DNA from 3 places in the Shewanella sp. 6_MG-2023 genome. Region 2 is predicted to be linked to each of the others. Evidence: predicted binding sites of a transcription regulator. Region 2 holds the regulator's gene; each other region holds the start of a gene.

Region 1 (10,031 bases), on a different contig from region 2:
TTGCATCTTCAGTTCACGGTGTTGATGCCTTATCTGGTGCGACGTTGACCAGTAACGGTGTTCAGTACTCGCTAACGTTTTGGTTAGGTGAAGAAGGTTTTGCACGCTTTATCGAAAAAGCACGCAATGGAGGACTAGGCTAATGGCTGACGTTAAAGAACTTAAACAGGTTCTGACTGGACCTATCATTAATAACAACCCAATTGCTCTGCAAATTCTGGGTGTATGTAGTGCACTGGCTGTTACCGCTAAAATGGAAACGGCTATTGTTATGACATTAGCATTGACTGCGGTGACCGCGTGTTCGAACTTATTTATTTCGTTACTACGTAATCATATTCCAAGCAGCGTTCGTATTATTGTGCAAATGACAATTATTGCTTCATTAGTAATTGTTGTAGACCAAGTATTGCAAGCTTACGCCTATGACGTAGCGAAGCAATTATCAGTATTTGTTGGCTTGATTATCACCAACTGTATTGTAATGGGTCGCGCAGAAGCATACGCAATGAAAACGCCGCCTCTAATGAGCTTTATGGACGGTATTGGTAATGGCTTAGGCTATGGCGCCATCCTATTATCAGTTGGTTTCTTCCGTGAACTACTCGGTAATGGTTCATTGTTCGGCGTTGAAATCCTCAGCAAAATCTCTGACGGTGGTTGGTATCAGCCTAATGGCTTGTTACTTCTTCCTCCAAGTGCGTTCTTCTTGATCGGTATGCTGATCTGGATTATCCGTACTTATAAGCCAGAGCAAGTAGAAGCAAAAGGGTAGGCGCAATGGAACATTATATTAGTCTGTTAATTCGTTCGATTTTCATTGAGAACATGGCGTTAGCCTTCTTCCTCGGTATGTGTACTTTCTTGGCGGTATCAAAGAAAGTCACCACTGCTATGGGTCTAGGTGTTGCGGTAATTGTGGTACTGGCAATTTCAGTGCCTGTTAACCAAATCATCTATCAAGGTTTACTGGCTCCTGGCGCATTAGCTTGGGCCGGTGTACCTGATGCAGATTTGAGCTTCTTGAAGTTCATTACCTTTATTGGTGTTATTGCTGCATTAGTACAGATTCTGGAAATGGCATTAGATAAGTACTTTCCACCTTTGTACAACGCATTAGGTATTTTCTTACCATTGATCACGGTTAACTGTGCAATTTTTGGTGCGGTTTCATTCATGGTTGAGCGTGATTATAACCTTGGCGAGAGCTTGGTATTCGGTATCGGCTCAGGTGTTGGTTGGGCATTAGCAATTGTATTGCTTGCCGGTCTACGTGAGAAAATGAAGTATTCTGATGTGCCTAAAGGGCTACGTGGTTTAGGTATTACCTTCATCACTTCTGGCTTAATGGCGCTAGGTTTCATGTCGTTCTCAGGTGTGTCTCTTTAAGACACCCGTACGACGTATTAATTTGAACCTTAAAGGATAAGTTAATGGATATTCTTAAAGCTACTCCGATAGATGTTTATCTAGGTGTGAGTATGTTTACCGCGATTGTACTGGTTTTAGTATTAGTGATTTTATTTGCTAAATCTAAACTAGTAGCCAGTGGTGATATCACTATCTCAATTAATGATGATAGCGAAAAAGCAATTAAAACCGGTGCTGGTAGCAAGCTGCTCGGCGCACTAGCTAACAATGGTATTTTCGTTTCAAGTGCTTGTGGTGGCGGTGGCTCATGTGGTCAGTGTCGGGTAAACATTAAGTCTGGTGGTGGTGATATTCTGCCTACTGAACTTGATCACATAAGCAAAGGTGAAGCACGTCAAGGTTGTCGTTTAGCCTGTCAGGTTAACGTTAAAACTGACATGGAAATCGAACTTGATGAAGAGATTTTCGGCATCAAAAAATGGGAATGTGAAGTTATCTCTAACGATAACAAAGCGACGTTCATTAAAGAGCTTAAGCTGCAAATCCCTGATGGTGAGTCTGTGCCGTTCCGCGCGGGTGGCTATATTCAAATTGAAGCCCCAGCTCACCACGTTAAATATGCTGACTTTGATGTACCAGCGCAATACCGTGGCGACTGGGAACACTTTGGTTTCTTCAACTTAGAATCTAAGGTTGATGAAGAAACTATTCGTGCATACTCAATGGCTAACTACCCAGAAGAGTTTGGCATCATCATGTTGAACGTGCGTATCGCTACGCCGCCGCCAAGAAACTTAACTTTACCTTGCGGTAAGATGTCATCGTTTATTTGGAGCCTCAAAGAAGGTGACAAAGTAACGATTTCTGGTCCATTTGGTGAGTTCTTTGCTAAAGATACCGATGCTGAAATGGTGTTTGTCGGTGGTGGTGCAGGTATGGCGCCAATGCGTTCACATATCTTTGACCAACTTAAGCGTTTACAGTCTAAACGTAAGATGAGTTTTTGGTATGGTGCTCGTTCTAAGCGTGAAATGTTCTACGTAGAAGATTTCGATGGCTTAGCGGCTGAGAATGAAAACTTTAAGTGGCATGTTGCGTTATCTGATCCGCAAGCGGAAGATAACTGGGATGGCTACACAGGCTTTATTCATAACGTATTGTACGAAAACTACTTACGTGACCATGACGCACCAGAAGATTGTGAGTTCTACATGTGTGGACCTCCAATGATGAATGCTGCGGTAATTGGTATGCTTAAAGACTTAGGCGTTGAAGATGAAAACATCTTACTCGATGACTTTGGTGGTTAGTGACTAACTGCTAACCCTTTGCAAAAGACATTGAACGTCATAAATTGCAGCTAGCTGACACGGTGGTCACCATTGTTAAGCTAGCTGCAATTTTTATTTTAGGGACTTTGTAGTTTAGTCGTTGTTGCTTTAGCCACTGTTGCTTTAGCTAAGAATGATTTAAACATTAACCATATAAAAATTGAGAATTTGAACATTTACATGATAAAAATTTCGATGAAGACGCTGGCAGTATTTTTTGGTTTGTTGATTTTAGTCGGCTGTGGAACTGAAGATAAGATAGTGTCACTGTCAGGCAATACCATGGGGACCACTTATCATATAAAAGTGGTACGTAATGAGCGCCTGCCAACCACTCAACTACTACAAGCTGAAATTGATATCGCTCTTGAGTTAGTTAATGATCAAATGTCCACTTACAGACCGAAGTCAGAACTATCACGTTTTAACCAGCTAGGTGTTAATCAACGCCTGAAAGTTTCAGCGGATACAGCCAAGGTTTTAAATGAAGGCTTACGCCTTTACGACACGACTCAAGGCGCGCTGGATATTACCTTAGGGCCATTAGTTAACCTATGGGGCTTTGGTCCTGATAAGCGCCCAACAGCGATCCCAAGCGCTGAAACGATTGCCGAGATGAAAGCTAAATCGGATATTCATGGTTTTAGTGTCAAAGATTTAACTGTCACCAAGTTAAGCCCTGATCTCTACATTGATTTATCTTCCCTTGCTAAAGGCTATGGTGTCGATAAAATTGCTGCACTACTCAATAAATACCAAGTAGAGGGATACTTAGTGGAAATTGGTGGTGAGATTAGCGTTAAAGGTGTTAAAAATGACGGCAGCCCATGGCGTGTTGCAGTTGAGAAACCTTCGAGCCAAGGGGCGGCTATTCAACAGGTGATAGAGCCTGGTAATATGGCGCTAGCGACATCTGGCGATTACAGAATTTATTATGAAGAAAACGGCGAGCGTTTTTCGCATTTAATTGACCCTAGAAGCGGTTATCCAATAAAGCATAAGTTAGCGTCAGTAACCGTTTTGCACCCTAGTAGTATGACTGCAGACGCTTATGCAACTGCAATGATGGTATTAGGTACGGAAGAGTCTTTAGCGTTAGCTGAGCGTGAGAAACTGCCAGTTATGCTGATTGAAAAAGACGACGATGATTATGACGTATTTTATAGTGAGTCGTTTGCACCTTACATTCGTTAATGGCATTTAAAGATTTATTTGATGACCAATTTAGCTTGGAGAATATGATGAGTACTTTTATCGCAGCATTTGTGGTGTTGTTATTATTTTTTTTATTAATGTCCGTGGGCTATATCGTGAAGCGCAAGGCGGTTGAAGGCAGTTGTGGTGGTTTAGGTGTTTTGGGTATTGAGAAAGCTTGTGATTGTGATGACCCATGCGATAAACGCAAACGCCGCATGGCTGAAGCTGAAAGAGAAGCAAAACTGAATCAAAACCGGATTATCTAGTGCGCCAGCATTAACTTTAAGCCCACTTTCAAGTGGGCTTTTTTACGACTGTTACAAAATTTACAAAACTAATTACAGCTAACATTTACCCTTACTAGTGTGATTATTGTCACTATTAAAAACCAGCAAAATTAGCTAGAGATGTGATTCTATTAAGAAATATTCAAACGTGAAAATGCTGAAGCGAGATAAGAACCTAAGTTATAATGATAATAGTTATCAATGACTAAGTTTATGATAATAAAGGGGAATTGTTTTTTGAAGTCACATGTACTATGCTGGTCGAAATTGATCCAGATCAATCTAGCATTTAAGGACTAAATCATGAAAGGCCATCCAAAAGTAATTAGTCAGCTTAATCGTGTACTGACATGTGAGCTCACTGCCATTAATCAATATTTTCTTCACGCGCGTATGTTCAAGCATTGGGGACTCGAAAACCTCAATGAGAAAGAATATAAAAAATCTATTCAAGATATGAAACATGCAGACAAGTTAATTGAGCGGGTATTGTTTTTGGAAGGTTTACCTAACCTTCAACAATTAGACAAGTTACGCATTGGTGAGCATTGCGAAGAAATGTTTGATTGTGATCAGCAAGCGGTAGTCGAGCAGTTGGTCGTTTTACGAGAGGCGATTAAGCTTTGTGAAACAGAGCGCGATTACGTTACTCGTGATTTATTAGAAGATTTACTTGAAGATGAAGAAGAGCATCTAGACTGGATTGAAACCCAAAAAGAGCTGATTAACCAAACCGGTATTCAGAACTATCTTCAATCACAAATTAAAGATTAATAGGACATTATCATGAAAGGTAATCCAGAAGTTATTGCAGCTTTAAATGCATTATTAACCGGTGAGTTGTCAGCGATGGATCAATACTTTGTACATGCACACATGTACGAAGATTGGGGATTTGATGAGCTTTATACGCGCATCTTACATGAGTCAGATGACGAAAAAGCCCATGCTGCTAAGTTAGTTCAACGCATTCTTTTCTTGGAAGGCACGCCAGATGTTGCAAGTCGTGAAGCATTAAACATCGGTAAAGACGTAGAAGAGATGCTTAAAAATGACTTGAGCTACGAATATCAAGTTGCTGATCATTTACGTGAAGTCATCGCTTTATGCGAAGTAAAAGGCGACTTCCAAACCCGTGAAATCTTAGAAGTACTACTTGATGATACTGAATCTGATCACATGTATTGGTTAGAAAAACAAATTCGATTAATTGATCGCGTTGGTTTACAAAATTATCTGCAAACCAAAATGTAATCATTGAGTTTGCTACAAAACAAAAGCCTAACTGAGTTAGGCTTTTTTTATGGGATTTTTAAGCGTTATAAATTGGTAACGCTATAGTTTGAACTGATTAATCATATTGGTTAGCTCCACATTGATTGTGGCAATATTATCCGTTTCATTTCGCTGCATAATGCCTTCATCATTTAAGGTTTCAACCATATCGTGAATTTGGTGCATGCTTCGATTAATTTCCTGAATAACAATATTTTGCTCATTTGCTGAAGTGGATATCTGGCTATTGAGGGCATTGATTTGAGCAACAATAGTACTCATGGTTTGTAAATTATCAGAAGTATTACTGACCTCAGTAACCGTGTCTGAGCAGGCTCGTTCAGTACTGCCAATGGCCGCCACCACCGCAGTGGCTTCAGCTTTTAATTTTGCCAGCGCGATTTCAATTTCACTGGTACTTGTTTGGGTGCGACTGGCAAGGGCGCGCACTTCATCTGCAACCACAGCAAAACCACGCCCTTGCTCTCCGGCCCTTGCAGCTTCAATCGAGGCATTAAGCGCTAACAGGTTGGTTTGCTCTGCAATACTCCCAATCACATCAACAATGCTTTGAATACTGCTGGTTTCATTATTCATGTGCTCGACATTACCAGCAGTTTGATGGATTTCAGCAGCTAAACCTTGGATACCCACTTGGGTTAAGTTAATGGTCTTCAGTGATTGCTCGCCAGTAATATTAGCCTCATTAGTATGCTTGGCTGCGGTTTCGGTATTCTCAACCACAGTGACAGCGGTATTTGATAGCTCTTCAATGGCGGTCACAATTTGGGTTGTTTCATTGGTATGGGCTGTCAAAATTTGTTCGCTGTTTTGGCTATAGTGCTGCAGCTTATCAATACCGGTAGATAATTTAATTGTCGATTTATTGATGGCTAACAACATGGTTTGTAGTTGTGAAATAAAGGCGTTAATTCCGAGGGAAATTTTTCCGATATCGTCATCATTTTTGACTTCCAAACGACGGGTTAAATCACCATTACCTTGAGATAAGCCAGTGACTAAGTCACGTAGTTCATTAATCGGTTGATAGAGCTTATTCAGTAGTATTAATAACGCCACAACAGATAAGCCAAGTACCAATAATATGATGCCGCTGAGTTTTAATGTGGCATTAACAAGCGGTGCGAAAGCTGTTGCTTCATCGAGGGTGACAATCACATACCATTGGTTGTTATCAATTAAAGGGATTTTTTGACTAGCAATAATCGTGCTAACGTCATTTATATCACTGAGCGCCCATGAGCTATCCTGACCGAGAATACTTTGATAGATCTCGCTTAGTTGGCTATTGCTGCTGATATTGTCTTTTTGATTAGTTAAGGCTGAATTAGAGGCTAACACTAAGCCATTTTTATCAATAATAAAGCCAGTGGCACCTTCAATATCTGCTAATGCTTGTAGTTGCAGTTGCAAGTAGTCAAAACGTAAATCCGCCATGATGATCCCGCCATCAATTGGGTGCATAACCCCGACCATAGGTATACCGTCTGTACGGGTAAAAAACACTTCGCTGAGGGACAAGGTATTTTTTTGTTTGCCGTTTTGGTACCAAGGACGAGTGCGGGGATCATATTTATCGACTACACCGACGCCGTCAGGAAAAGACTCTGAAGCAATAGAGGCAAAGGATTGGCCATCATCAAACCCCATAATGACTTTAGAGACGCCACCTAATTTCGCTGTGTATTGAGTCATGGCGACATGGCCGGCATCCACATTGTTATGACGGTATAGACTCGCGAGTTCAGTTACCGCGGAAGTGGTGCGATTAAATGAGCTTTCTATTTCACTGACTTTGGTTTTTATTTGGTGGTGGATGTCGGTTGTCAGCTTGTCTGTTATTTGTTGTTTTAATAATTGGTGAGTGACCAGCCCGCTAATGATCAAGGCGAAAGCTAATAGAATTGTTAACGCAAATAGTAAACTCGCTTTAAAGCCAAACTTGTTCATAACTCACCTAATTGTATTATTATTTTTGTTTGATTGTACCTGCTTATAAATCAAAATATACCCTAAGCTCATAAAAAAGTTAGTGATTTGCATCATGTAATGTTGATTTTGTTTTTGTGTTGTCTGATGTTTAGTGTTCTTACTGTTATTTATTTGTATTGCAAATTAGCGCTATTTTGTAATTTGAAGCTTTCAACGCGACTGGTGATAAAGGTTTAATTTGAACACTGTTTTTATATACAGTATCATGATGTCATTCAGTGACTTCTTTATGAAAACGCCATGCGTAAAATTATCCACATTGATATGGATTGCTATTATGCCGCAGTTGAAATGCGTGATTTTCCACAATTGCGTGGTAAACCTATTGCTGTAGGTGGGCGCAGCGATCGCCGTGGTGTTATCAGTACCTGTAGTTATGAGGCGCGTAAATATGGCGTTCGTTCTGCTATGTCGAGTTATCAGGCATTAAAACTCTGCCCAGATTTGATATTGGTGCCAGGCAGGATGGAGGTTTACAAAGCGGTTTCGCTGCAAATCCGTGAAATATTCCATCGTTATACAGAATTAGTTGAGCCGTTATCATTGGACGAGGCGTATCTTGATGTTACTGATTGTGATGCATGTAAAGGTAGCGCCACCTTAATTGCTGAGCAGATCAGAGCTGAAATCTTTACGGTAACCGGGCTTACTGCTTCCGCGGGAGTCGCACCGATTAAGTTTTTAGCTAAAATAGCTTCTGACTTAAATAAGCCTAATGGTCAATATGTGATCACGCCTGCTGAGATCCCTTCGTTTATAAAATCATTATCCTTAAGTAAAATCCCTGGGGTGGGAAAAGTAACCTCGGCTAAGCTTGCAGCGCTCGGGCTTGAAACCTGTGAAGACGTGCAGCGCTACCCGAGTGACAAGCTCATCAGCGGTTTTGGTAAATTTGGCCGCGTGTTAATTGAGCGCACTCAAGGTATCGATACACGTCAAATAAGCCCAAATCGTATCAGAAAGTCGGTTGGGGTTGAGACCACCTTAGCCCAAGATATTTTTACTATAGAGCAATGCAGCAATGTCATGCCGCAGTTAATCCAAGAGCTTATTAGCCGGGTGCATCGCAGTGCTAAAGACCGGCAAATTCATAAACAGGTAGTAAAACTTAAATTTAACGATTTCAAGCAAACTACCATTGAGCATCGCAGTGATGAAATGTCGCTTAACTTATTCCAGACATTGTTAACTCAAGCACTAGAGCGGGCCAATGGCCGAGGTATAAGATTAATCGGTGTCAGTGTTGGTTTAGCTGATAATAGCCAGCCAGAAGTGGTTACAGATGATAATAGCGAGCAATTAGATTTGCAGTTCTAGTGATTATCGCTAGAAACAAAAAGGCTGCCTTTTCTTATATCAAGAATAGAGCAGCCTTTTTATTAAGCGCGTAATTTAATAGAGAGTTAAAGCTCAGTCTTTTGCTGGAATACGCTCTAGTACCGCAAGCAGTAGTTCCCAATATTGGCCAACAGTGGTGATGTTCACCATTTCGTCTGGGCTATGTGGGAAACGAATGGTTGGGCCAATAGAGACCATATCCATGGTTGGGTATGGTTCTTTAAATAGTCCACATTCAAGACCGGCATGGATAACCATAATCGTCGGGTCTTTCTTATAAATATCATTATACGTTTCACGGACAATGGCCATCACTGGTGAGCTATTATCAGGCTTCCAACCAGGGTAAGCGCCTGATAGATCAATGCTAGCACCTGAAAGGTTTGCTAATGCCGTTAATTGCGTTTCAATTTGCACTCGGCCTGAGTCAATCAATGAGCGGATAAGACATAGCACTTCAACAGATTCGTTGTCAGTGTTAATCACTCCGACGTTAAGCGATGTTTCAGTCACACCTTCAACTTCATCGCTCATACGCATTACGCCGTTAGGGCAGGCGTGCAGTAAATCGATTAAGGTATTTTGCGCATCTTCACTCATGACTTTTGCTGGAGCGTCAATGGCTGCAAGTGTTAGCAACATGTCAGGGTCAGCAATTGCCAGCTCTTCACGAACAATCGCTTGATATTGAGCAATGGCTTGCTCAAGCTTGGCTTTATTTTCGCTTGGCAGCATAAAGTTGATGCTAGCTTCACGGGGGATAGCATTACGTAAAGAGCCGCCAGTGAAGTTAACTAATTCAATTTGTAAATCATCACCATAACTAAATAAGAAACGGGCTAATAATTTATTGGCATTGCCGCGACCTAAATGAATGTTGACGCCTGAATGGCCGCCCTTTAAACCTGAAAGGGTTAAGCTAAAGCTGGCATTGCTTTGCTCAGGTGCTTGCCATGACATAGGAACGCTTAGCTGTGCATCAACACCGCCAGCGCAACCCATGTAGATTTCGCCTTCTTGCTCTGAGTCAGTATTAATTAAAATATCAGCATCAAGGTAACCTGCTTCAAGGCCGAAAGCGCCAGTCATGCCCGCTTCTTCATCAATGGTAAGCAGCACTTCTAATGGACCATGTTTAATGTCGTCAGCGCCAAGAATTGCTAACGCTGAAGCCATACCAATACCGTTATCAGCACCTAAGGTGGTGCCCTTGGCTTTT
Region 2 (10,031 bases):
CATGCCTTGGTAATACAAAATATACGACAGCAGTAGGTAATCCATGTGGCTACGATGGCAAGGCACATAGACAATTTCATGACCATCATGATGCAGCTTACGCACTTTTTCAGCGCTTTTAATGCTAATACCGCTGTATAACTTATTCCACAACCAAGTAAGAAAGCGCTCAGCAATACGCACTAAGCTGTCTGAGTAATCCGCTGCAATTTCATCTAAATACTGAATCGCTTTTTCGCGGGCTTTGTCTTCAGGAATTTTTTTATTAAGCGCTTCTTCTTTTATCGCTTGAGCAATGGCATCAGACTTTAATAATGAGTTGAACATTGCCTGACGATTTGGCAGTTGTGGGCCTGTCATCACTTTACGTTGCCGTCTAAAGTGCACTCGCGCCACACGGATAAGTTTATGCGCAATACTGACATCAGTGCCGTGTTCATCAGCCATATAACGTAGCGACATAGCATTTGAAAATTGAATAAAGCTATGGCGACCTAAGAACAAAATCATCAACCATTTACGTAACCAGGTTGGGTTTTCACGCTCAAATACGGCTGCGGTCATGGTGTCATCTTCTTTACCAGGGATACGTCCCCAATACAGACTCACTGGCACCAATTGAATATCAAGTTGATCATTTTTTTTATGTAAGGCTAATAAGCTGGTGAAGTTATCAACAAATTTTTCGCCACTTAAACGCTTGCCAAATAGAGGCTTACGACCTTCAATACACACAATTCTAGGGGTATTTAAGCCATCAACGTCTAGTCGCTCATAAGGGCTCGGTAAGCCATATTTGGCGGTCACTTCATTTAATGCCGCAATATCACTGAGTGATTCTGTCTTCATCACATAGACCACTGGTTTATCTGGGTCTAAGTTCAGATCGGCAAAGGGATCTTCAGGCACAACAACCGTGTGCACCATCAGTTTTTGAATCCAACGTAATGATTTTGCTATGATTGAGTCAGGTTTTAACATGAGTGTTCGCATATTCAACATCAATTAATTGGCCATAGAATACCAGATAATGGTTCAGTTTCACTAACAAGGGTCTATACAGAGAATATTTGTTCAGTAAAAATAGCCATATCCGAATAACAACCAACCTATTTTCAATCAACACTACTGTATAAATATACTGTTTAAACAAACGATGTGAGAAATAGCCAATTTCATCGGTTTAAAAAGCTGACTTACCTTCATTAACTAAATAATTAAATTACATATACTTAACCGTGCCCCCATATATAGCCAACAAGAATTAGATGATAATAGTTAAATTAATTTGGTTAATACTTGCGCGATCACCGATACTGTATATAATGACAGTCACTGTATAAAAAAACAGGAATCAATATGAGACCTTTAACGCCACGCCAAGCTGAAATATTAGAGCTAATTAAATGTAATATCGCCGAAACAGGTATGCCGCCAACTCGTGCAGAAATTGCAACTCGATTAGGCTTCAAAAGCGCCAATGCCGCTGAAGAACACTTAAAAGCACTGGCAAAAAAAGGCTGTATTGAAATTATTCCTGGTACCTCTCGCGGGATCCGCATGGTGCAGGTGGAGGAGGAAGTTGAAGCAGGCTTACCACTTATCGGCCAAGTTGCTGCAGGTGAACCTATCCTTGCTCAAGAGCATGTTGAACAGTATTTCCAAGTTGACCCAGAAATGTTTAAGCCCAATGCTAATTTCTTACTACGCGTTCGAGGCGACAGTATGAAAGACATTGGTATTTTAGAGGGCGACTTATTAGCAGTGCATAAAATGCAAACTGCCACCAATGGTCAAGTTGTAGTGGCACGTCTTGAAGACGATGTAACCGTGAAAAGATTTGAAAAGAAAGGCAATATTATTTATTTACATGCTGAAAATGCAGAATATGAGCCGATTAAAGTTGATTTAAGTTGCCAAAACCTAACGATTGAAGGGCTTGCTGTTGGCGTTATTCGTAATGGAGGTTGGTTATGAACACATTAATAGGCAATGCACCGCGTCACCCTGGATTATGGGTAGATATGGCATCTGATCCCTTACCCACTAAACAAGGGATTGAAACCAAGCGCACCCAAAACCAAGGCTTAACTGAATTGACTCAATTATGCAGTCAGTTAGCCATTTTAAGTCAGCAAGGCCGTTGGATTGTACTGATTAATCCGCCGCATATCGGTTATAAGCAAATTCTTGCTAATGCCAATGTTCGTATGGACAGAGTATTGTTAGTTCACACCAAAGATGAAGTCGAAACCCTGTGGGCGATGGAAAAAGCGCTCACTAACGGTACTTCAAGTGCAGTAATTACTTGGACACCACCATTAGATGCCCGCGACAATCGCCGCATTCAATTGGTTGCCAAAAATGCCTTAGCCCAAGGGCTTATCATTGAAGATGTAAATACTCACTTACCTGAAGGCGACCCATTAACGCAAACTTTAGCAGTACAGACTCGGGTAAACCTTACCTCGTTTCACTAGTAAAATATGACTAAAAAAGCCCTTCACTACGCTGAGGGGCTTTTTTTTGCACTTTTTTCAGCAAATTAGATGATAAAGTGATCTTGATCAATATTTAATCTCCAAGTAATGTAGTTAACAAGGTAGTAACAATTTATCGTACTGCCGAGAATAAATGTCAAAAAGATACAAACGCTATTAAAAGATTGAGCTGGTACCGTGCGGTATAGAAAGCCTTGAATGTAAAGCGTCAAATATAATTGATAAGTTCAGTATTAGGTACAAGTGTGGCACCGTAACGTAATAACATAATTGAGTTTTCAAGCTCAAAGCCACCGTGTACTTTGAAATGATCAAACTTTTTCGGGTATGAAAAGTTTGCATAGAGCAGAGTATTACTGTGTGGCTTTTCTTTGTAATTGCAATTCGCAATTAGCAGAGGAGTAGTCTTGTGAAGCGATTGTTGTACGGATTAATGGTGGCGTTGCTTGCAACCCCACTCACAGCGGCAGAGATGCCCTTAAACATGACTCAAGGTGTAACAGAGATCAGTGGCCAGGTTTACGACCTGCATATGATTATTTTGTATATCTGTTGCGCCATTGGTGTCGTGGTCTTTGGGATCATGATTTATTCCATGATCTATCACAGAAAATCTAAGGGTGCAGTTGCAGCCGACTTTCATGACAGTACCAAGGTTGAAATAGCTTGGACAGTATTGCCATTTCTAATCCTAATTGGCATGGCAATCCCAGCAACAAAAACGCTGATTGCTATGGAAGATCCCAGCGATGCTGAACTGACAGTCAAAGTGACGGGCTCTCAATGGAAATGGCATTACAGCTATTTCAATGAAGATGTCGAGTTTTTCAGTTTATTATCTACCCCAGCAGACCAAATTACTGGCACCGCAGATAAAACCGACACCTATCTTTTAGAGGTCGATAAGCCGCTGGTTTTACCAATAAATCGTAAAGTACGTTTTTTAATGACCTCGGATGACGTTATCCACTCTTGGTGGGTACCAGCATTTGCCGTTAAAAAAGATGCAAATCCTGGTTTCATCAATGAAGCTTGGACTAAAATCGATAAAATAGGTACTTATCGAGGCCAATGTGCCGAACTATGCGGTAAAGATCATGGCTTTATGCCTATTGTTGTTGAAGCCGTTTCTGAAGCAGACTTTGACCAATGGCTAATCGACCAAAAGCAATTTGCTGTCGATGCTAAAGCCGCTGCACAAGCCTCACTGAGCCAAACCCTTAGCTATGACGAGTTAATGGCCCAAGGCGAACAAATCTACATGGGTCGCTGCGCGGCTTGCCACCAACCTAATGGTGCTGGTTTACCTGGCGTCTTCCCTTCCCTAATTGGCAGTCCAATGATTAAAGGCCCAGTGTCTGGTCATATCGATATTGTCGTTAATGGTAAGCCTGGCACTGCGATGCAAGCGTTTGCCAAGCAGCTAACGGCAACTGAAATTGCTGCAGTAGTCACTTATGAGCGTAATGCTTGGGGTAATGACTCTGGCGATACCGTGCAAGCGGCTGATGTGAGTGGCAATGGGACAAATTCTAGCGCTACACCAACCACTGCAGACGCTCCTAGTGCAGGCACTTCTACCGCAGACACGTCAACGCCTGTGACTTTACCAGCAAGCTTACCTACAGCTGAACAACTTGAAGACACTGCAACACAAGCTGTGACTGAAGCGGCAACACAAGCAGCAGAAGTTAAAGCTGTGGTATTGGATGACTTGACGATGGATGAGTTAATGACCATGGGCGAGCAAGTCTATATGACTAGCTGCGCTGCATGTCACCAAGCTGCTGGTACTGGCTTACCTGGCGCGTTCCCTTCATTAGTAGGCAGCCCACTCATCGTCGGTCCAGTGACGGATCATCTTAATATTGTCATCAATGGTAAACCTGGCACGGCAATGCAAGCATTTAACTCGCTACTTACGCCACAACAGCTTGCTGCAGTGGTGACTTATGAGCGAAATGCCTGGGGTAATAACTCTGGCGATGCAGTTCAGGCTGCTGATGTTGTTGGTCACGGAAAGTAAGGGATTAAAATGAGCACAATTACACAAGATTCACCAGCCGCTCACGACGATCACCATGATGACCATCATCATGGGGCGCCAAAAGGCATTATGCGCTGGGTTTTAACCACTAACCATAAAGATATTGGTTCAATGTATCTGTGGTTTAGTTTCATTATGTTTTTAACCGGCGGCGCAATGGCCATGGTCATTCGTGCTGAGTTATTCCAACCCGGTTTACAGTTAGTTGAACCTAACTTTTTTAACCAAATGACCACAGTCCATGGCTTGATTATGGTATTTGGCGCAGTCATGCCAGCCTTTACCGGCTTAGCTAACTGGCTCATTCCAATGATGATTGGTGCGCCAGATATGGCACTACCGCGGATGAATAACTGGAGCTTTTGGATTTTACCTTTCGCGTTTGCGATTCTACTTAGCTCGCTATTTATGGAAGGTGGAGGCCCCAACTTTGGCTGGACTTTCTATGCACCACTGTCAACAACCTATAGCCCTGATAGCACAGCATTATTTGTGTTCTCAGTTCACATTATGGGCATAAGCTCGATCATGGGTGCTATTAACGTGGTGGTGACCATTGTTAATATGCGTGCTCCGGGTATGACTTGGATGAAGCTGCCATTGTTCGTCTGGACTTGGCTGATTACCGCCTTCTTGCTAATAGCAGTGATGCCGGTATTGGCAGGTGTAGTAACCATGGTACTGACTGATAAATACTTTGCCACCAGCTTCTTTGATGCTGCTGGCGGCGGCGACCCTGTGATGTTCCAGCATATTTTCTGGTTCTTTGGCCACCCCGAAGTCTACATCATGATTTTACCTTCATTCGGGATTATCTCGGCCATTATTCCCACCTTTAGCCGTAAAAAGCTTTTCGGTTATGCCTCCATGGTATACGCCACCTCAAGTATTGCGATTTTGTCCTTCCTAGTTTGGGCGCATCACATGTTCACCACCGGGATGCCAGTATTTGCAGAGCTATTCTTCATGTACTGCACCATGTTAATCGCAGTGCCTACTGGGGTGAAAGTGTTTAACTGGGTTGCAACTATGTGGCGCGGCTCAATCACCTTCGAAACCCCGATGCTGTTCGCCATTGCATTCATCATCTTATTCACCATCGGTGGCTTCTCTGGCTTGATGCTAGCGATAACCCCAGCGGATTTCCAATACCATGATACTTACTTTGTGGTAGCGCATTTTCATTATGTACTGGTGACTGGCGCAGTATTTTCCATTATGGCTGCAGCATATTACTGGCTACCGAAATGGACAGGATACATGTATAGCGAAACATTAGGTCGTTGGCATTTCTGGTGCAGTGTTATTTCAGTGAATGTACTGTTTTTCCCAATGCACTTTTTAGGCTTAGCAGGCATGCCACGTCGTATTCCAGACTATGCAATTCAGTTTGCTGACGTAAACCAAATTGTCTCTATTGGTGGTTTTGCCTTTGGTTTATCACAACTGATTTTCCTCGCTGTGGTACTGAAATGTATCAAGGGCGGCGAAAAAGCTGCGGATAAGCCATGGGAAGGTGCTGAAGGGTTAGAGTGGACTATTGCCAGTCCTGCGCCTTATCACTCATTTACCACCCCACCAGAGGTTAAATGATATGAGCCAGCCAACAAAATCAAACCGTAATTTACTTATTGGCCTAGTACTGGGTTCAATAGGTATGTTCGGCTTTGGTTTTGCGCTAGTGCCTTTGTATGACGTGCTTTGCGATGCCTTGGGGATTAATGGAAAAACCCAAAGTACTGCCAGCAGTTATGAGGCTGTGGTGATTGATAAAGACCGTACTGTAACCATTGAGTTTATTGCCCAAGTACAAAGCAATATGCCGTGGGAGTTTGTGCCAAAAGTGAACCGCATGCAGGTTCACCCCGGCGAACTCACACGTACTGCGTTTTTAGCGAAAAACTTATCTTCAAATAACCTCGTAGGCCAAGCAATACCCTCGGTATCGCCAGGCCAAGGCGCGGCTTATTTTAATAAGACCGAGTGCTTTTGCTTCAATCAGCAACCCCTAGCAGCAATGGCCGATGCTGAATTACCGTTAATTTTTTACGTGGATGCGGATTTACCTGAATCCATTAACACTTTGACTCTCTCTTATACCCTCTATGATATTACAGACAAGCAGACTGCAGCCATAGAGCAAGGAGCAGCAAGATGACAACAAAACATGAAAACTACTACGTGCCAGCGCAAAGTATCTGGCCAATTACCGGCGCTATCGGATTATTTCTGATTGCATTTGGCGCAGGTACCTACATCCAACAACTTTCAACTGAACAATCTTCTGGCGGCTACACCCTAATCGCGGGTATTGCTGTAATTATATTTATGCTGTTTGGCTGGTTTAAAAATATCATTGATGAGTCAATGTCAGGTTTATATTCAGCGCAAATGGATCGCTCTTTTAGACAAGGCATGAGCTGGTTTATTTTCTCAGAAATCATGTTTTTCGGGGCATTTTTTGGGGCATTGTTTTACGCTCGAATGGTAGCAATACCTTGGCTCGGCGGTGCATCAAATAATGCCATGACCCATGAGGTATTATGGCCAACATTTGAAGCCATTTGGCCGCTAGTGAAAACCCCAGATGGTACCACCACTGAAGCCATGGGTTGGGGCGGATTGCCGCTGTATAACACCCTCATTCTACTGACCTCTTCAGTCACCTTGCACTTTGCCCATGTGTCGTTAGAAAAATCAAAACGTGGCGCACTGAAGGTTTGGTTAGGACTGACTATTTTGCTGGGTATCGGCTTCTTGTTTTTACAAGTTGAAGAGTATGTCCATGCCTACCAAGAAATGGGGCTCACACTCACCTCAGGGATTTATGGTAACACCTTCTTTTTGCTAACTGGCTTTCACGGTATGCACGTCACCTTAGGCACAGTATTTCTAATAATCCTGTTCTTTAGAGTATTGAAAGGTCACTTCACCCCAGATAATCATTTCGCCTTTCAATCCGGAAGTTGGTATTGGCATTTTGTTGATGTGGTGTGGTTATGCTTATTTATTTTCGTGTACGTCTTATAAGGCTGCAAAGCTAATAAGGTCTAGGATTTGGGCTTATCCAGCCAAATCCTAAGGCCAGTAACAATAACAACATCACTAACGCAGAAAAGATCACTCGACGACCTAAATATTGGCTCATAGATTGTTTATTTTCCGCTTTAACCATAATAAATAGGGCTCTGGCTAAATTAAATAATATGAATACAAGCAGCAGTACTAAAACAAGCTTGAAAATAACTAAGGTATCTAAGGTTCCCACGGGCTCTCCTTTGCGCGTTTGGCGACTTTCTACTGGGTTATTGCTAGTTGTTACTGTGAGTGTGTTTTCTATTTTGGTCAAGCTCGGTTTATGGCAACTTGATAGAGGAATTCAAAAACAAGCTTGGCAAGCCACCTTAAGTGAAAGGCAAGCGTCCAGTGAATTGGATTACCACACTTTTTTAACGCTAGATAGCAGCGGTCCACTAACGGGTTATCGCATTAACGTCACCGCTAAGCCCGTTAATGAACAAATATTACTGCTTGATAATCAAGTTTATAACGGCCAAGTGGGTTATCTGGCTTATCAAGTATTTGCAATATCAGCCACAGAGCCATGGCTACTGGTTGAACTAGGCTTTACTGCAGCGAATAAAGACCGCCGCATATTACCCGATTTAGCGCCATTGCCTGCGGCGCAATATCAGCTCACAGGTCGAGTGTATCAGCGCCAAACCAATCCCTTAAGTGACCAACTTTATGTGGAACAATTTACAGTAGAAAACCGTGACGTGATCCGTTTTCAAAATTTAAATCTCGTGGCCTTAGCAGAGAAAATAGGTCATCAACTGGCACCGGCAGTACTGCAGCCAGATATAACACCGAACATGACACTAGCAAAACCATGGACACCTATTCCACTGTCAGCCCAAAAACACCAAGGCTATGCATTGCAATGGTTCACCATGGCAGCAGTATTTTTATCGCTAATGCTATGGCTTGGTTGGAAAACATTTAAGCCTAAAATTAAGACCTAAAGTTAAAACCTAAATACAAGAGTAACTAAATTAAAAATAGTGACTTAAGTAAAAAAACTCATCCTATAACAAAAACAGTCGTAACAAGAGGAGCAAGTATGAACTCCCCAGCAAAACCTAAAGGTAACAAGACATTATATCTACTGCTGCTGGTATTTATTTTACCGGTGGCTATGGCTAAATTAGTCTTGAGTCTAGATTTATATAACGGCGCCGCCACTAACAAAGGTGAGCTAATCGGCGCACAACTTAATTATCAAACCTTAGCCATGACCAACCCTGAGCCGCATATGTGGCAGCTGGTGTATTTATTACCAAACCAATGCCTAGAACAATGTCAGCAACGTTTGTATGTCATGCATCAAAGCCATATCGCCTTAGGTAAACATCAAGATCGCGTCAGCCCAATTATTTTACTCACCCCAGATAGCGACACCGCAATTTTAACTAAACTGCAAGTGCCGTTTGCTACAGCCAGTGCCAGCCCTGCAATGGCCGCATTACTGACAGAGCAGCAAATGATTATTGTCGATCCCCTTGGTAGCCTAGTCATGAAATACCCAGGTATTATGGGCGAGCAAGAAAATATTGCCCAAGGTAAGTCGATGATTGGCGATTTACGTAAGATGCTTAAACTATCGAGGGTCGGGTAATGGTGATAAAAAACCTGCTCAAATTTACCTTAGTATTTACCTTTACGGTGATATTAATGGGTGCCTACACTCGGCTGTCAGATGCAGGCCTTGGCTGCCCTGATTGGCCAGGTTGCTATGGTCATCTTGTGGTGCCTAGCGCGCCTGATGCAATAGCAAAAGTTGAGACTGCATTCCCAAATCAAACGCTAGAGCCTGACAAGGCGTGGCTGGAAATGATCCACCGCTATATCGCTGGCACTCTTGGATTACTGATTTTAACCATCCTTATCATCTGCTTAAAAAGAGCCGATGCGCCCAAAAAGCTACCCATACTGATTTCCGCCCTACTGCTCTTTCAAGCCGCCTTAGGTATGTGGACCGTCACCATGAAATTAATGCCCATCGTAGTCATGGGGCATTTAATTGGTGGCTTTAGTTTATTCGCTTTACTGCTACTACTGTATTTACGTACCCGGCCACTGCGGATCCCTGATGGTGACACTTATGCCAGAAAACTCGCCCCCTTTGCCATGGTCTGCTTAATTGTACTGGCGGTTCAAATTATTTTGGGCGGCTGGACGTCATCGAATTACGCAGCATTAGCCTGTACCGCCCTGCCAATATGTGAAGGTAACTGGGTCGATAATCTGCAATTTGCTGATGCTTTTTCACCGTTTCAAGGGACACATCCAAGCTTTGAATATGGCGTATTGGAATACCCTGCCCGCATGACAATCCATGTTACTCATCGTATTTGGGGCGTGATTACCGCTGCCTGTTTAGTGTGGTTAGGATTTAAATTACTTAAAGCACGCTCTCGCAC
Region 3 (10,031 bases), on a different contig from region 2:
AAGCTGTTTGAAAATATCGATTTCATAGTTTGAATGTACGCCTTGCATAATCGCAGCAATACGCTCAATACCCATACCAGTATCAACAGAAGGTTTTGGTAATGGCTTCATTTCGCCGTCAGCTTGACGGTTGTATTGCATGAATACGATATTCCAGATTTCAATGAAACGATCGCCATCTTCTTCTGGAGTACCAGGGCGACCGCCCCAGATATGCTCGCCATGATCATAAAATATTTCAGAACATGGGCCACAAGGACCTGTGTCACCCATTTGCCAGAAGTTATCAGACGCATAAGGTGCACCTTTATTATCACCAATGCGGATAATATTTTCAGGGGCGACACCAATTTTGTTAGTCCAGATATCAAACGCTTCATCATCAGTTTCATAGATGGTGACGCATAAACGCTCGGTTGGAAGCTTTAATGTTTCAGTTAAAAAGCGCCATGCATAGCTAATGGCTTCTTCTTTGAAGTAATCACCAAAACTGAAGTTACCTAACATTTCAAAGAAGGTATGGTGACGAGCGGTGTAACCTACATTATCAAGGTCGTTATGTTTACCACCAGCACGTACACAGCGTTGCGATGTTGTCGCTCGGGTATAGCTACGCTTTTCTTGACCTAAAAAACAGTCTTTAAACTGATTCATACCGGCATTGGTGAATAGTAAAGTTGGGTCATTGTGAGGTACTAAAGAGCTACTATCGACAACTTGATGTTCGTTGTGACGAAAAAACTCTAGGAAAGCACTTCTTAGTTCTGCGGTAGTTTGAAACATGAAATCGCCCTAAAATGGATAAATCGTATTTATCAGGAAGCTGTTAGTCAGCGCTAAATTGCCAACATTATATACTTAAACAAACTATAGGTGCGACATTCTAGGGCAATAGATTGGCTATTTTAGGCTGGAATTTAACGATTTTGATCATCGAATATTTGATTGATTGTGCAATATAGCCATATTTATGGGTAATCAAAAAATTACCGCAACTAAAACAGCTAACAAAACGGCTAACAAGAGTGGCTATAATGCTAATTGATAGGCGCTGTTAAGCTTCATTAGCGTAACAGCAAAATATAGCCTCTGACAGATATGAGTTACATACTGAGCAAAATTGGATAAAAAAAAGCGGCGAGCATATAGCTCACCGCGATTTAATAATTCTAACTACTAATACCTAGTAAAGGCTTAAAACACTTCACCGGTTTCTAAATCGATGTTTTCATCGGGTTTAGCAGGGGCGGCATCTTTTTCTTTATCTTTACTAAGCAATAATTCACGTAATGCAGTTTCGATCTCTTCAGCCGCAGCAGGGTTTTCAATTAGGTACTTACCGGCATTTGCACGGCCTTGACCAATCTTGCCGCCTTTGTAGCTATACCAAGCACCAGCTTTTTCAACAAGCTTATGCGCCACACCTAAATCAACTAGCTCACCAGTACGGTTAATACCCTTACCGTACAAGATTTGGAATTCAGCTTGCCTAAATGGCGCTGCAATTTTGTTTTTAACCACTTTAACTCGGGTTTCGTTACCAACCACCTGATCGCCATCTTTGATTGCACCTGTACGGCGAATATCCAAACGCACTGAGGCGTAAAACTTAAGTGCATTACCACCTGTTGTAGTTTCTGGGTTACCGAACATCACACCAATTTTCATACGAATTTGGTTAATGAAAATCAATAGCGTGTTTGATTGCTTAAGGTTACCAGCAAGTTTACGCATTGCTTGGCTCATCATACGAGCAGCAAGGCCCATGTGTGAGTCACCAATTTCACCTTCAATTTCAGCTTTTGGTGTTAATGCCGCCACTGAATCGACAATGATCACATCAACGGCGCCAGAGCGAGTTAAGGCATCACAAATCTCTAGTGCTTGTTCACCCGTATCTGGTTGCGAACAAAGTAGGTTATCAATATCAACACCAAGGTTTTTAGCATAGATAGGATCAAGAGCATGCTCAGCATCGATAAACGCACAGGTTTTACCTTGACGCTGTGCTGCTGCAATCACTTCTAAGGTTAAGGTTGTTTTACCTGATGACTCAGGACCGTAGATTTCTACGATTCGCCCCATAGGTAAACCACCAGCACCCAAGGCAACATCCAATGAAAGTGAGCCAGTAGAAATGGTTTCAACATCCATTGTGCGGTCTGCGCCCAACTTCATGATTGAACCTTTACCAAATTGCTTCTCAATTTGACCTAACACGGCATTCAGTGCTTTCTCTTTATTTGGATCTGCTTTCATTGTGATTATCCCTCTAAGCGAACTCATCTCATTGGCGAGATTGATAACGAATAAATTTGTCTGTTTCTTAATATGAGCTCAGTATACTGTATAATCATACAGTATCAATAGTTACTCAAAAAAAAATTGCAAAACCACTAATAAACAAGGTTTTTCAATATCAATATCAATACCTTATAAGTAAAAATATAATTAAAACTTCTACACCACTGTATATAAAGACTACTGTATACAGTGGTTTCAATATGTTAACCATCTGACAAATAAGCCAATAGTTATACTCTTTCAACTCGATAATAGCAGTTCAGAACCGCGCTAAATGAGTAACTCTATTGGGATTCAAATCAATTATTGCTAAGATGAGCGCCGATTAGTATTGGTCTTTTTTCCGATCCCCAAGCCATATTTAGAGCAACAAATTAATGACAGCAATTGAAAATCCAAATTTAGAAAAGCACACTCCGATGATGCGCCAATATTTGACGCTTAAAGCGCAGCATCCCGATATGTTGTTGTTTTATCGTATGGGAGATTTTTATGAATTATTTTATGAAGATGCCAAACTTGCTTCTGAATTTTTAGGAATTTCGTTGACCGCTAGAGGCAAAAGTGGTGGTAATGCCATCCCTATGGCAGGTATTCCCTACCACTCTGTTGAAGGCTATTTGGCTAAATTAGTCCAAATTGGTCAATCAGCAGCTATTTGTGAACAAATTGGCGATCCTGCTACAAGTAAAGGTCCGGTTGAGCGCAAAGTTGTCCGTATAGTAACGCCTGGCACCTTAACTGATGAAGCCTTACTGCAAGAGCGTCAAGACAATCTGTTAGCTGCGGTTTATCAAGGTAAAAATGGTTTCGGCTACTCAACTTTAGATGTGTCATCAGGGCGTTTCGTGGTAGTCGAATTAGAAAACGCTGAGACATTAGAAGCTGAATTACAACGCACCAGCCCTGCAGAGCTACTTTACAGCGAAGACTTAGTCGATGTGCATTTAATTGAAAACATTAAAGGTATTCGTCGCCGCCCAGAATGGGAATTTGATTACGATACCAGCATACAGCTATTGCTGGAGCAATTTGGCACGAAAGATTTACATGGCTTTGGCATTACAGATGCTCGCTTATCACTGCAAGCTGCTGGCTGCTTAATGCAATATGTCAAAGACACCCAAAAGACAGCTTTGCCGCACATCAATAGCATTACCCTTTTTAATCAAGCTGATACTATCATTTTAGATGCTGCGACCAGACGCAACCTTGAATTAACTTTGAACCTGTCGGGCCAGCGTGACAATACACTTGCTTGGGTGCTAGATAAGACGGCAACACCTATGGGCAGTCGAATGCTGCAACGCTGGATCCACCAACCATTAAGAAACCAGCAGCATATTCATCAGCGCCAACAAGCGGTTGCCGAGCTAATTGATAGCGGTTTGTATGCCGACTTACACCAACAACTGAAAGCTTTAGGTGATATCGAGCGCATTATGGCAAGGCTTGCCATAAGAAGTGCACGACCACGTGATTTTGCCCGTTTACGCCAAGCATTAGAATTGCTGCCTGAAATCCAGCAAACCTTAAGCCATTGTCAGCAAGATGAACTGAAGACTCTGGCGCGAAAACTAGGAGAATTCCCTGAGCAGCAACAGCTTTTAGCCTCAGCGATTGTTGATAATCCACCCATGCTTATTCGTGATGGTGGAGTCATTAAAACTGGCTATAACGCCGAGCTTGATGAGTGGCGCGGTTTAAGTGAAGGCGCTAATGACTATTTAGTGCAAATGGAGCTGCGAGAAAAAGAGCAAACAGGCATTAATTCCCTTAAAGTCGGCTATAACCGTGTGCACGGTTATTATATTGAAGTCAGCCGCCTACAATCTGATCAAGTGCCGTTAAGCTATCAACGCCGTCAAACCTTAAAAAATACTGAACGTTATATCACCCCAGAACTTAAAGAGTACGAAGAAAAAGTACTTTCAAGTCAGGGCAAGGCGTTGGCCATTGAGAAAAAACTATGGGAAGAACTGTTTGATTTATTACTACCGAAACTACATGAGTTACAGCTATTTGCTCAGTCCGCAGCAGAGTTGGATGTATTAAGTAATTTCGCCGAACGAGCTGAAACCCTTGGCTATAATTGCCCGCAAATCACTCACGAGATTGGTATTCATATTGAAGCTGGTCGCCATCCGGTAGTTGAGCTAGTCAGCCAAAGTCCATTCATTGCCAACCCGGTGCAATTAGCACCTTCAAGAAGAATGCTAGTGGTTACTGGCCCTAATATGGGCGGTAAATCGACTTACATGCGCCAAGTAGCATTAATCACCTTAATGGCACATATCGGCAGCTTTGTTCCGGCACAAAAAGCAGTGATAGGTCCAATAGATAGAATATTTACCCGTATTGGTGCTTCCGATGATTTAGCATCAGGGCGCTCAACCTTCATGGTAGAAATGACTGAAACCGCCAATATTTTACATAACGCAACGGCCAAAAGTTTAGTGTTAATGGATGAAATTGGCCGCGGCACCTCAACCTATGATGGTTTATCTTTAGCCTGGTCAGCGGCAGAATACTTAGCCGAAAAAGTGGCGGCATTAACGCTATTTGCCACCCATTACTTTGAACTGACTCAATTGCCGGAACAGATCCCATCAGCAGCGAATGTGCACTTAGATGCTATCGAACATGGTGACACTATTGCCTTTATGCATGCAGTGCAAGATGGCGCGGCAAGTAAGAGCTATGGTTTACAGGTGGCCTCTTTAGCGGGTGTTCCAGCCCATGTGATCAAAGCGGCTAAACAAAAACTGCATATGCTAGAAAGTAGAGATTTGGCCAATAGCCAGCAAATGCCAATTCAAGAAGCATTAAATTTATCTATCCCTGAAGCTGAAGCGAATGCTGCGACTGAAAAACTCAGTCAAATCAATCCTGATGATTACAGCCCTAAACAAGCACTTGATATGCTTTATGAACTAAAAAGGCTATCAAACTTGTAAGTGATGAGCGCAATTGTGCTCAGTGTAACATCTGAATGGGCTGTTTATCACAGCCCATTCACTACAATTTAACTAACACTTAGAACCTAAAGTCAATCCTGATGATTACTGATCTAAACAAGCAATTGATATGCTTTATGAACTAAAAAGGCTATCAAACTTGTAAATGATGAGCGCAATTGTGCTCAGTGTAAAATCTGAATGGGCTGTTTATCACGGCCCATTCATTACAATAATTAGTCCCCTTAACTAACACTTAGAACCTAAAGTCAATCCTGATGATTACTGCTCTAAACAAGCAATTGATATGCTTTATGGACTAAAAAGGCTATCAAACTTGTAAATGATGAGCGCAATTGTGCTCAGTGTAAAATCTGAATGGGCTGTTTATCACGGCCCATTCATTACAATTATAATGATTAAGTACTCATAACTAATACTTAGAACCTAGCTTCATTAACTATCATAATGCTCAGGCTCTATAAAAGTGAGTAAAAAAAAGCCAACAAAAAAGGACAACTCGTGTCCTCAAAGGTAAATAACCCTAAGCGTAAATTAATCGCTTAAAAGGTTGGCGTTAATTTCTAAATAACGCTTCGACTGATAGGCCTTGTGCCCCTAATACATCTTTCAAACGCTTTAACGCTTCGACTTGAATTTGACGCACACGTTCCCGTGTTAAGCCAATTTCAGCCCCTACGTTTTCTAACGTCGATGGTTCATAACCTAATAAACCAAAACGTCGTGCTAATACTTCTCTTTGCTTAGTATTTAGCTCATTTAACCAACCGACAATTGAATTAGATAAGTCTTCATCCTGTACTTTATAATCTGGTCCAACTGAATCATCATCTGCAATAACATCTAACAATGCTTTATCGTTATCCCCGCCTAGTGGGGTATCTACAGAGGTGATTTTTTCGTTTAGTTTTAGCATTCGACTGACATCGCTAGTAGAGACATCTAATTTGTCTGCGATTTCTTCTGCCGTCGGCTCATGATCAAGTTTTTGCGCAAGCTGTCTTGCCGTTCGCAAGTATACATTAAGCTCTTTAACCACATGAATAGGCAAACGAATGGTCCGAGTTTGATTCATGATCGCTCTTTCGATGGTTTGTCTAATCCACCAAGTCGCGTAGGTTGAAAAACGAAACCCTCTTTCCGGATCAAACTTTTCGACTGCTCGAATAAGCCCTAGATTACCTTCTTCGATAAGATCCAGTAATGCTAATCCTCGGTTGTTATACCTTCTGGCAATTTTTACGACCAATCTTAGATTACTTTCTATCATGCGGTTACGAGACTTCTCGCAGCCTTTGAGTGCTTTACGTGAAAAGAAGACTTCTTCTTCTGCACTAAGCAAAGGGGAAAAACCGATCTCACCTAAATATAGTTGAGTGGCGTCAAGATTCTTCTGAAGATCATCTTGAACTTGTTGGTCAATGTCGGATTGCTGTGCTGGCTTGGCATTTTTTGCCTCCTTCAGCGCAATCTCTTGTGGTTGTTTAGCTAAATCCATAAGCTCTTCTGCTACCGCAGTATTTTGTTTCTGGCTCATATGGTGCTCTCCCAAACCGGATAAAAATTAAGTTATTTTCGTGCGCGTATTCTCCGTTTTAATGTGAACTAAACAGTTAACGTTTAGGTAAATAATTTAATGGGTTTACTGACTTACCATGGAGACGAATTTCAAAATGCAACATCACCTGATTAGTCCCTGTACTACCCATTTTCGCAACTGTCTGTCCAGCATTTACATATTGCTTTTCTTTGACCAATATTGCATCTGCATGAGCATAAGCACTTAAATAATCATCATTGTGTTTAATAATGACCAAATTGCCATAGCCCCGAAGTGCATTACCTGCATAAACAACTCTTCCATCAGCTGCAGCCTTGATAATATCGCCTCTGGAACCAGCGATTTTTATGCCTTGATTGCCCTGCTGAGTACTAGAGAAGTAACCTACAATCTTACCTTTTGTCGGCCAGTTCCACTGACTTACTTTATCTGGCAAGGTTGAAACAGATTTTTTCGCTATTTGAACCGTTTTGTCTTGGGTAGTTTTTACAGAATACGCAGGCTTAGCTTTGTGATCAAGCTCTTTTTTTGTACTATTTTGATTTGTCGTTGTCGCTGGCTTTTTTTGTGCTGAAGTTTGTTTTGCAACCGTTTTATTAGCAGGCTTTGACTTGGTGTTCGCTACAGCGACCGGTTTTGGTGCAGGCTTGGCTGCAGGCTTGGCTGCAGGCTTAGTGCGCTGTGGCTTGGTGAGTTTTAATGTTTGTCCTGGATAGATGGTATAAGGTGCTTTTAAGCCATTATATTGAGCGATTTTATTAAAATCTTGCCCAGCGCCCCATGAAATTGAGTAAAGAGTATCACCGCGTTTTACCTTGTAACTGCCAGAGGTAATAGAGCCTTTATTAAATTTTTGACCAGCATTACTCGAAATACTCGTAACGGGTGCAGGGTTGTGAGCTTGAAAGCTACACCCTGAAATAAACAGCAGTAAAATTGTAACCCAAGGCCAATTACGACACTTCAACATTGTCTCCATCATACTTTTGAAATATCGCCCTTGCATCACTGTTAAGCTAAGTCGCCATTGATTAACGGTACAAACTTAACCGCTTCGATAATTTGTGATTGAAACTCATTTTGTTTACGAGTGATTTTTAATAACTGCTGCGAGTCTTCGCCAACAGGGATCACTAGCACGCCGTCTTCAGCCAGTTGCGCCAATAATGCTTCAGGTACCGATGCTGCAGCTGCTGTTACCATAATGGCATCAAATGGGCCTTTATTGGTCCAACCTTTCCAACCGTCACCATATTTAAAAGACACATTATGTAAATCTAAGCGCTTTAAACGTTGTCTCGCTTGAATTTGTAGCGCCTTGATCCGCTCAATTGTGCAAAGCTGAGGTACCAGTTGCGCTAAAATCGCTGCCTGGTAACCTGAACCAGTACCAATTTCAAGCACTCTAGCAGGGTTATGTTGTAGTAATAACTCCGTCATTCTAGCGACAATATAAGGCTGAGAGATAGTTTGGCCTTGCCCAATAGGTAAAGCGGTATTCTCGTAAGCTTTATGGGCTAATGCCCCATCGAGAAATAACTCCCTTGGGGTATTTGATACCGCCTGCAACACAGTGTGATTACGGATCCCTGCTTCATGCAGTTTTTTGGCTAAATTAAGGGCAACAGTTGAAGCTACCTGGCTCATAGTTTATTAATCCAGTTTTCTAAGTCAGCAAGCTGATCATACGCAGTTAAGTCGACCGTTAGCGGAGTAATTGAAACATAACCTTGTTCAACTGTACCAAAGTCTGTATCAGCGCTAGCATCTTGTTCTTTGCCCGGAGGCCCAAGCCAATATATATCTCTTCCTGCAGGATCTTGAGTTTTGATCATGCCTTCAGCTTTATGTCTTGAGCCTAAGCGAGTAATTCTCATGCCTTTGATTTGTTCTAGCGGTAAATCGGGCACATTTACATTTAATATTTGATCGTTATTAATAGGATGCTCAAGTAAACCTTGCACTATTTTAGCGGCATAGATTGCTGCACTATCGTAATGACGTAATTCTTTGCCCACTAATGATACCGCTATCGCAGGTAGGCCTAAAAAGCGTCCTTCCATTGCTGCGGCTACCGTACCTGAGTACAGGGTATCATCACCCATATTCGCCCCAGCATTAATGCCTGACACCACAATATCAGGCTCTACTGGACATAATTCTCTAATGGCTAAATGGACACAATCTGACGGTGTGCCATTGACAGCAATAGCGCCATTTTCTAAGTTATTAATTCTTAATGGATTAGTCAAGGTCAAAGAATTACTGGCTGCTGAACAATTCCTATCAGGCGCCACGACTAACACATTAGCAATTTTGGTTAACTCTGCCGCTAGGGCTTTGATCCCTGGAGCTGTAACGCCGTCATCATTGCTGACCAATATGTTAATCATCACTTAACCTTCTAGAGTGCTTTTAGTTGCGTCATTTGTAACGCTATTTGCAAATTGCTGCGCTTGCTCTTGCTGCTGCATTGCCACCATTTGTTGTCGCTGCACTTCTTGAACATCTTGATAATCCAGTAGCTCACGCAATACTGAGGTCGCATAGCTACCTGCTGGTAAAATAAACTCGATGACTAACACATCATCATTTTCAAACCGGTATTTTAGCGCTTGAGGCTTTAATAATAATGGTCGACGTTCTTGCTCTAAACCCGCTTGCTCAAGCCCGGTTAAATCGGTGCTTAACTCAGCTAATGCAGCTTGTTCAACTACTGATGCAAGCCCTTGAGTGGGGAGTTCGCCTCTGCCCCACAATGGCGCAGACAATTGAATGTCATTGTCAGCTAAACGCTTCATTGTGGCCTCATCCCATGTCTGCGCGACAAAAAAACTTTTACTGCCCGCTAACATGACACAATCACCATTAATAGGCGCAATACCATTTTTACTTAAACGGTACGACACAGCAGTGTTAAACACATTAGAGCGCACTGCAGATAAATACATGCTGCGTTTTTTTCTATCTTTAACTTTTTTACCCGCGAGCATTTGCTGGCCGAAAACTAAGTTTTTACCTTTATGGCCAAAACGCTGCTCTCCAAAATAGTTAGGTACGCCTATTTCAGCCACTTTTAAAATCCGTTGCTCAAGCACTGCTTTATCGGACACATTTCGTAAAATCAGTTCAAACCGATTACCCAGCAGTGCGCCAATACGCAGTTTTTTACTATGGCGTTGGCTTGA

What was found. The regulator LexA, encoded in region 2, represses DNA repair genes until DNA is damaged. The targets are predictions, from matches to a motif close to TACTGTATNNNNATACAGTA.
Region 1: the regulator LexA is predicted to act here: its motif matches at 7,658-7,677, upstream of dinB (DNA polymerase IV).
Region 3: the regulator LexA is predicted to act here: its motif matches at 2,344-2,363, upstream of recA (recombinase RecA).

The regions. Positions count from the first base shown of each region.
Region 1 is NZ_JAUOQU010000010.1:64,254-74,284, forward strand. Features, by position in the region: gene Q4533_RS07975 (Na(+)-translocating NADH-quinone reductase subunit C) at 1-143, shown strand, start outside; gene Q4533_RS07980 (NADH:ubiquinone reductase (Na(+)-transporting) subunit D) at 143-775, shown strand; gene nqrE (NADH:ubiquinone reductase (Na(+)-transporting) subunit E) at 781-1,389, shown strand; gene nqrF (NADH:ubiquinone reductase (Na(+)-transporting) subunit F) at 1,434-2,681, shown strand; gene Q4533_RS07995 (FAD:protein FMN transferase) at 2,898-3,896, shown strand; gene nqrM ((Na+)-NQR maturation NqrM) at 3,944-4,165, shown strand; gene bfr (bacterioferritin) at 4,490-4,960, shown strand; gene bfr (bacterioferritin) at 4,973-5,440, shown strand; gene Q4533_RS08015 (methyl-accepting chemotaxis protein) at 5,522-7,432, opposite strand; gene dinB (DNA polymerase IV) at 7,715-8,791, shown strand; gene Q4533_RS08025 (aminoacyl-histidine dipeptidase) at 8,885-10,031, opposite strand, start outside.
Region 2 is NZ_JAUOQU010000006.1:887-10,917, reverse strand. Features, by position in the region: gene plsB (glycerol-3-phosphate 1-O-acyltransferase PlsB) at 1-981, opposite strand, end outside; gene lexA (transcriptional repressor LexA) at 1,360-1,977, shown strand; gene Q4533_RS05085 (cell division inhibitor SulA) at 1,974-2,480, shown strand; gene coxB (cytochrome c oxidase subunit II) at 2,911-4,527, shown strand; gene ctaD (cytochrome c oxidase subunit I) at 4,537-6,141, shown strand; gene Q4533_RS05070 (cytochrome c oxidase assembly protein) at 6,143-6,706, shown strand; gene Q4533_RS05065 (cytochrome c oxidase subunit 3) at 6,703-7,578, shown strand; gene Q4533_RS05060 (DUF2909 family protein) at 7,589-7,816, opposite strand; gene Q4533_RS05055 (SURF1 family protein) at 7,827-8,573, shown strand; gene Q4533_RS05050 (hypothetical protein) at 8,672-9,226, shown strand; gene Q4533_RS05045 (heme A synthase) at 9,226-10,031, shown strand, end outside.
Region 3 is NZ_JAUOQU010000028.1:61,964-71,994, reverse strand. Features, by position in the region: gene alaS (alanine--tRNA ligase) at 1-783, opposite strand, end outside; gene recA (recombinase RecA) at 1,195-2,259, opposite strand; gene mutS (DNA mismatch repair protein MutS) at 2,682-5,261, shown strand; gene rpoS (RNA polymerase sigma factor RpoS) at 5,839-6,819, opposite strand; gene Q4533_RS15610 (peptidoglycan DD-metalloendopeptidase family protein) at 6,896-7,813, opposite strand; gene Q4533_RS15605 (protein-L-isoaspartate(D-aspartate) O-methyltransferase) at 7,855-8,490, opposite strand; gene surE (5'/3'-nucleotidase SurE) at 8,487-9,236, opposite strand; gene truD (tRNA pseudouridine(13) synthase TruD) at 9,240-10,031, opposite strand, start outside.